One region of the Pectobacterium odoriferum genome, then DNA from elsewhere that is predicted to be linked to it. Evidence: predicted binding sites of a transcription regulator. Region 1 holds the regulator's gene; each other region holds the start of a gene.
The links. The regulator CRP, encoded in region 1, controls carbon source genes, mostly activating them, when cyclic AMP is high. The targets are predictions, from matches to a motif close to ATGTGANNNNNNTCACAT.
Positions count from the first base shown of each region.

Region 2: a site for CRP is predicted at 1,581-1,598, ahead of rhaS (HTH-type transcriptional activator RhaS). Genes of this name have one in related genera too.
Region 3: a site for CRP is predicted at 1,070-1,087, ahead of EO763_RS12730 (2-hydroxycarboxylate transporter family protein). Genes of this name have one in related genera too.

Region 1 is NZ_CP034938.1:4,424,909-4,427,181, reverse strand. Features, by position in the region: gene argD (bifunctional acetylornithine/succinyldiaminopimelate transaminase) at 1-402, shown strand, start outside; gene crp (cAMP-activated global transcriptional regulator CRP) at 561-1,193, opposite strand; gene EO763_RS20015 (OsmC family protein) at 1,567-1,974, shown strand; gene EO763_RS20010 (phosphoribulokinase) at 2,013-2,273, opposite strand, start outside.
Region 2 is NZ_CP034938.1:536,559-538,831, reverse strand. Features, by position in the region: gene EO763_RS02405 (helix-turn-helix domain-containing protein) at 1-574, opposite strand, end outside; gene rhaS (HTH-type transcriptional activator RhaS) at 599-1,438, opposite strand; gene rhaB (rhamnulokinase) at 1,775-2,273, shown strand, end outside.
Region 3 is NZ_CP034938.1:2,852,922-2,855,194, reverse strand. Features, by position in the region: gene EO763_RS12735 (ATP-binding protein) at 1-724, opposite strand, end outside; gene EO763_RS12730 (2-hydroxycarboxylate transporter family protein) at 1,144-2,273, shown strand, end outside.

The sequences.
Region 1 (2,273 bases):
ATGACGGTTGGGGTACACGGCACCACCTATGGCGGCAACCCGTTGGCCTGTGCGGTGGCGGAAGCCGCGCTGGATATCATTAACACGCCGGACGTGTTGTCAGGCGTGGCGGATCGTCACGATCGCTTTGTCAGTGAGCTTGAGAAAATCAATCAGCAGTACGGTGTATTCGAACAGGTTCGCGGTATGGGGCTGCTGCTGGGTGCAGAACTGAAACCGCAATGGCACGGTCGCGCGGGCGAGTTCCTGGCTGCCGCAACGGCCCAGGGGCTTATGGTACTGATGGCTGGGCCTAACGTGATCCGCTTTGTACCGTCTTTGATCATTGATGAAGACGATATTGCGCAGGGGATGGCGAAGTTCGCCAAAGCCGTCGCGCAGGTCGTTAACACAGCAAACTGATTACGCTCCCAAAAGCGCAGTGATAAAAAAACGTAGAGAACGTTTTTCAACGTCGCTTGCGACGGCCCGTAAGGGTGGCGGCAGGGATGGCACGGCATAAAAAAAGCGTGAGGCCGAGGCTTCACGCTTTTTTATTGGTAGGGTACCGCGACAGGGGTTTAGCGAGTGCCGTAAACGACAATCGTTTTACCGTGTGCAGAGATCAGGTTCTGGTCTTCTAACATTTTCAGAATGCGGCCCACGGTTTCACGCGAGCAGCCAACGATTTGCCCAATTTCCTGACGGGTAATTTTAATTTGCATGCCATCTGGATGCGTCATGGCATCAGGTTGTTTGGCCAGGTTGAGTAGGGTTTGGGCAATACGGCCGGTTACATCAAGGAAGGCGAGGTTGCCGACTTTCTCAGAGGTAACCTGAAGTCTGCTTGCCATTTGCGCAGACAGACGCATGAGAATATCTGGGTTAACCTGGATGAGCTGGCGGAATTTTTTATAGGAAATTTCAGCCACTTCACAGGCGGTTTTTGCCCGAACCCAGGCACTGCGTTCCTGACCTTCTTCAAACAGGCCGAGCTCGCCGATAAAATCGCCCTGATTGAGGTAGGAGAGGATCATTTCCTTGCCTTCTTCATCTTTGATTAGCACTGCGACAGAGCCTTTCACGATGTAGTAAAGTGTTTCTGCTTTTTCACCTTGGTGAATCAGTGTGCTCTTCGATGGATACTTGTGAATATGACAATGGGAAAGGAACCATTCGAGAGTTGGGTCTGTTTGCGGTTTGCCGAGAACCATTCGCTATCATCCTCTGTTGTAATTCACTGCGCAAATTACAGGGGTCAGAGTTCCCTGTACGGCGTGTTTAACTGCTAAAAAATAAAATTCAGTCTAGGCAGAATGACGTCAGGGAATATACTGGAACCACTGTACCCTTGATTTTCCGGTTGCTGCCTTGCCGCATCGTAAACGTGGCTGGGTATATCTGGCCACGTAATCATCTTCTTCGTTTCTGGGTTTGTCCAGAAAAGGTCTATTCTATTTTCGTTTTAACACAGCTTTAAGGATGTGTCTTGTGTTGTCTCGCTTCAGCATGACAAAGCTCTGATTAACGCTGATTTTTGTACAGTAACGATATAAATTTTCAAAAAAATTTTAGTGGAGAGGCATCATGCAGGCTCGGGTAAAATGGGTTGAAGGCTTAACGTTTTTGGGCGAATCCGCATCAGGGCATCAGATATTGATGGACGGCAATTCTGGCGATAAAGCGCCCAGTCCGATGGAAATGGTATTGATGTCCGTAGGAGGATGCAGCGCGATTGACGTGGTGTCGATTCTGCAAAAAGGTCGCAACGATGTGGCGGATTGTGAGGTGAAATTAACGTCAGAGCGTCGGTCTGACGCGCCGCGTTTATTTACCCACATCAATCTGCATTTTATCGTGACGGGAAAAGGATTGACTGACAAAGCTGTCGAGCGAGCTGTCGCCCTGTCGGCGGAAAAGTACTGTTCTGTGGCACTGATGCTGGGCAAAGCCGTTGAGGTGACGCATAGCCACGAAGTTAGGGTGCTGGCTTAATCTCTCTCTGGGCACGACACTACCGTGCCCGGTTTCGCTTATTCGATCGTTTTCCCTTCGATTAACCGCTGCACCAGTGGCGCCATAATCAATTCCATCGCCAAGCCCATCTTCCCGCCGGGAACGACTAGCGTGTTGATATGGGAGATAAACGACCCCTGCAACATGGCGAGCAGATAGGGATAATCAATATTATCCAATCCCTGAAAGTGAATCACGACGAAGCTTTCGTCCAGTGAGGGAATCGACTTGGCGGCGAACGGGTTGGAGGTGTCCACGGTAGGCACGCGCTGGAAGTT
Region 2 (2,273 bases), 1.1 Mb from region 1:
CAATGCTGGCACGCAGCGCATTCATCAACATATCCAACTGGTGCGCATCGGCCAGTTGCGGACTATCTGGCGTGTGACGATAGCGCGCCGCCAGCAGCGCAATCTGCAACAGCAGCGCTTCACTCAATTGCAGCGACAGCGCATCCGATTTCATGCACTCCTGCCTCAGCGCGTCCACCTTCTCGCGAAGGGTATCCATACCTTCCGAACCTAAACACCAGTGCCGCTGGCTTTGTGGAAGCTCCCCGCCCGGCAGTAACGCTTGCCAATCGGCAGATAACGTCAGGCGATTGCGAATATAGAGAATGTTGTCCAGCTCAAGCTCGTGGACGGATTCATAGCTGTGGCGATCGTTAGCAGAGACATAAAACATATCGCCGCGAGTAATGCGGTAAGGCACATCGTTCCAGAGGTGCAAACCATTGCCACGCCAGACGATGACGAGTTCATCAAAATCATGATGATGCAGCGGAAACACGGGCTGTGGGTGCCGTTCGGCAACCATCACGGCATTCTTGTCGGTGAGGAAATAGTCTTCAGTCTGTAATTTCAAACCCCGTATTGCTGTCGCCATTCCCTCACCCGCCGTTGCCGTTACCTACTCTTCACGAGAAAACGCCTGATGGCGCAGTGATTTAGGCGCCTGCGAGAATGCCTTGCGGAATTGCGTCGAGAAGTGATTGCTGTCGCTAAATCCACAGGCGTGCGCAATAGTGGTGATGGAATCATCACTCTGCTGCAACCGCCGACGAGCCTCCAGTAATCTTAACCGATTCAGATAGCGTTGTGGCGTCATACCAGTGTGTTGTTTGAGCTGACGGTGCAGCGTACGCAGCGGCAGCGAGAACCGATCGGCCAGACTGCCCCAGTTGACCTCTTCACTGTAGTTGTTTTGCAGCCAGCCCAGCAGCGCCTGTACCCCCTGACGCTCGGAGCCGTTGGCCTGCGTCTGAAAACAGTGCTGGCGCAGTTGCACCAGAATGTGCAGAAACAGACTCTCGCTGGCCGCGATCGCTTCCGGTGCATCGCTCTGCGCCAGTTCAGCCAGACTGTTCATCGACTGTTTCAACTGCTGCATTCCCGCCGCATTGACCTGCCACTGCCCTTGCCATTCGCCGTTCTGGCCATACGGCAAAAAGGCGGCGATATCGGAAAGGAAGCGGAACCCGCGCGGCGAGCGGTACAGCATGTTGGTCAGGCACAGCCCTTCGACGTCTTCAAACAGATGCCGATCGTTATCACGAACGAAGAATACCGAACCGCTGCACAGTGCATAGGGCTGATCGTTAAACACATGGACGCCGGCGCCCTGCTCCACCAGCACAATTTCCCAGAAATCATGATAATGCTCAGGAAACGCCGCTTGTGGGGTACGCGGCTCCACCGCAACCGTTACGGCACGCGAAGCAAAAAAATCATCACCACGAAGTAACGTCATTTCAGTTCTCCATTCAGCCTCTGGCAAAAATGCGGCCTTTGAAAAAGGGTAGCCAGAAGCGACAAAACCAGCCTTGAAATACCGTCACCCGCACGCCGTCTGGCTGCTCTTTTTTTAAGATCGCACCGCCTAATTGATTGAAGTGTGGTAAGGATCACACCGCCTTTTACCTGATTTTTTCGTGGTTATTCCCTAAATAATTTCCCAGATTGTGAGCCCTTTCACGGTCAGCTTTGTCATTTTGCCAGCCGCTTGTTGTTGATGGCACTCATAGGAAGGTGGCTTCTGTTACCGCTCCTTACACTGCAACACATCCAACAAGTAAGGAGTGCGGCTATGGCGGTGAAGAATATCGTGGCGGTGGATTTAGGTGCATCCAGTGGTCGGGTCATGCTGGCAACCTTGCACACCGCAACGCAGCATTTGACGCTGAAAGAAATTCACCGTTTCAGCAATACGCTGGTGTTTCAGGACAACCATCATCAGTGGGATCTGGCCGCGCTAGAAGGCAATATCCTCACCGGATTACACCAAATCGATGCCATGGGTATCGCCCCCGATAGCATCGGGATCGACAGTTGGGGCGTGGACTATGTGCTACTCGATAAGGACGGGCAGCGTGTTGGCCTGCCGTATTCCTATCGCGACCACCGCACCGACGGCGTAATGGCCGCGGTTACCGCAGAACTGGGGCGTGAAGCGATCTATCAGCGTACTGGCATTCAGTTCCTGCCGTTTAATACGCTGTACCAGCTTAAAGCGCTGGGCGATGCGCCCTCTGACGATCTGGATCAGGTAGCACACCTGCTGATGATCCCCGACTATTTTCACTATC
Region 3 (2,273 bases), 1.6 Mb from region 1:
CTTTGGCGGCATGGTTAATGGCGGCAATGCGGTGCTGCTTATCGATGGCGATCACCCCTTCGTAGATCGATTCGAGCAGCGCCTTCTGCTGCCTGACCAGCATACGAATCTCAAGCGGTTCGAGGCCAAACATCTGTTTCTTCAGATTACGCGAGAACCACCAGGAAAAGATAAACAGCGCGACAAACATCGCCAGAATCGCCAGCAGGATGTGCGCCAGTTTACTGAACGTCAGGTTATCGATATGGGTTTTCAGATAGCCGACGGAGACAATACCAATAACCTGACCGTCAGCCACGATCGGCGCTTTGCTGCGTAGTGAGATGCCAATGCCGCCCCGACGCACCGTGATAATACTTTTCCCGGCGAGAACCTCAACGTTATCGCCGCCCACCATCTGCGTGCCGACAAGACCGGCATCTTCAGAGTGAAACAGGTGATGCGCCTGATTATCTCCGATCACGATATAGCTGGCGTCGCTGCGCAGCTTCAATTGTTGAACGAGCGTGCTTATCTGCTTGATGTCTTTATGCTTCACCGACTCAATCAAGGACGGGATGATGGCGATTTCTCTGGCCTGTACCTGCGCTCGTGCACCCAGCTCGGAATACAGCTGTTTATCGATATCGTGATAATAATAAATGCCCGTCATTAGAAGCAACGAAGAGAAGAAGACGATCAAATAGATAAATAATTTGATATGAAAGGAAAGTCTTACTCTCATGATGTGCGGTAGCCTGCCGGTGAACGAAAAATAGCTGATGAATTTATCACGAATGGTAATAAGGATGGACTGAGAGGAAAAAACTTGTGAGCAATAACACATTTAAATATGTTGTTGCCAATACGATGTTAGTAATAAGCAGATAAAATTAAACGCATCTGTTTTCTTTAATAAACAACTTAATTACGTTTTATCAACATAGTCATTTTTAGGAAATAAAAACCATAAACTCCATAGAAATCGTAAAGTTTATTTTGATCGTAAAATCATCTAACCGCCTGCGTAATAAACGTTTTTTGAATATAAACCATAAAAACCATAAACACCTTTAAAACTCATTTTTTAATTTGAAGGGAATCACATAATAATAGGTGGCCGCCCCCTATCATTCGCGGACAAAATAAAACGGGGACAGAGTTATGAGCACGACTGATGATTCATATATTGTGGTAAATAATGAGGCGGCTGGGAAGGCCTCATTAAAGGAAAAATGGTGGCACGTTCTGGATACCTATAAAGTCGGTATTATCCCAGTACCGCTCTTTGTGCTGGCGGGGGTATTAATCGGCATCGACTGCCTGAGTGGCAAGTTGCCGAGCGACATCGTCGTGATGGTGGCGACGCTGGCATTCTTTGGGTTTGCCTGCGGTGAATTTGGTAAACGTCTGCCGATTATCGGCAAGATGGGGGCGGCGGCAATCTGTGCGACCTTTATCCCCTCGGCGATGGTGCATTACGGCCTGCTGCCGGACGTTGTCGTTGAATCCACGACCAAATTCTATAAAAGTACCAACATCCTGTATCTCTACATCTGCTGCATTATTGTCGGCAGCATCATGAGTATGAATCGGCAGACGCTGATTCAGGGCTTCCTGCGTATTTTCTTCCCTATGCTGTGCGGTGAAATCGCCGGCATGCTGGTGGGCATGGGCGTCGGTATTGCACTCGGCCTGGATCCGTTCCAAATCTTCTTCTTCCTGATTCTGCCGATTATGGCGGGCGGGGTGGGTGAAGGTGCTATCCCGCTGTCTATCGGCTATGCCACGATTCTGCATATGGATCAGGGTGTTGCGCTGGGGCGCGTCTTGCCTATCGTGATGCTGGGCAGCCTGACCGCGATCATCCTTGCCGGTGTTCTGAATCAGTTGGGTAAACGCTTTCCACATCTGACCGGTGAAGGCGAACTGATGCCTAATAAAGACAATAACCTGGGCGGCGGCGCAAGCAGCACACCGGCTTCTGCCTTTAGCGGCAAAGCCGACGTCACGACCATTGCCTCTGGCGCTCTGCTGGCAATCCTGCTGTATATGGTGGGTATGCTTGGCCACAAAGTCATTGGCCTGCCTGCACCGGTTGGCATGCTGTTCGCTGCGGTGTTGGTGAAACTGGCTCACGGTGTTTCACCGAAAATGCTGGAAGGTTCTCAGGTCGTTTACAAGTTCTTCCAGACCTCTGTGACGTATCCGATTCTGTTTGCCGTTGGCGTGGCGATTACACCGTGGCAGGAATTGGTGAACGCTTTTACGATTCAAAACCTGCTGGTGATTAT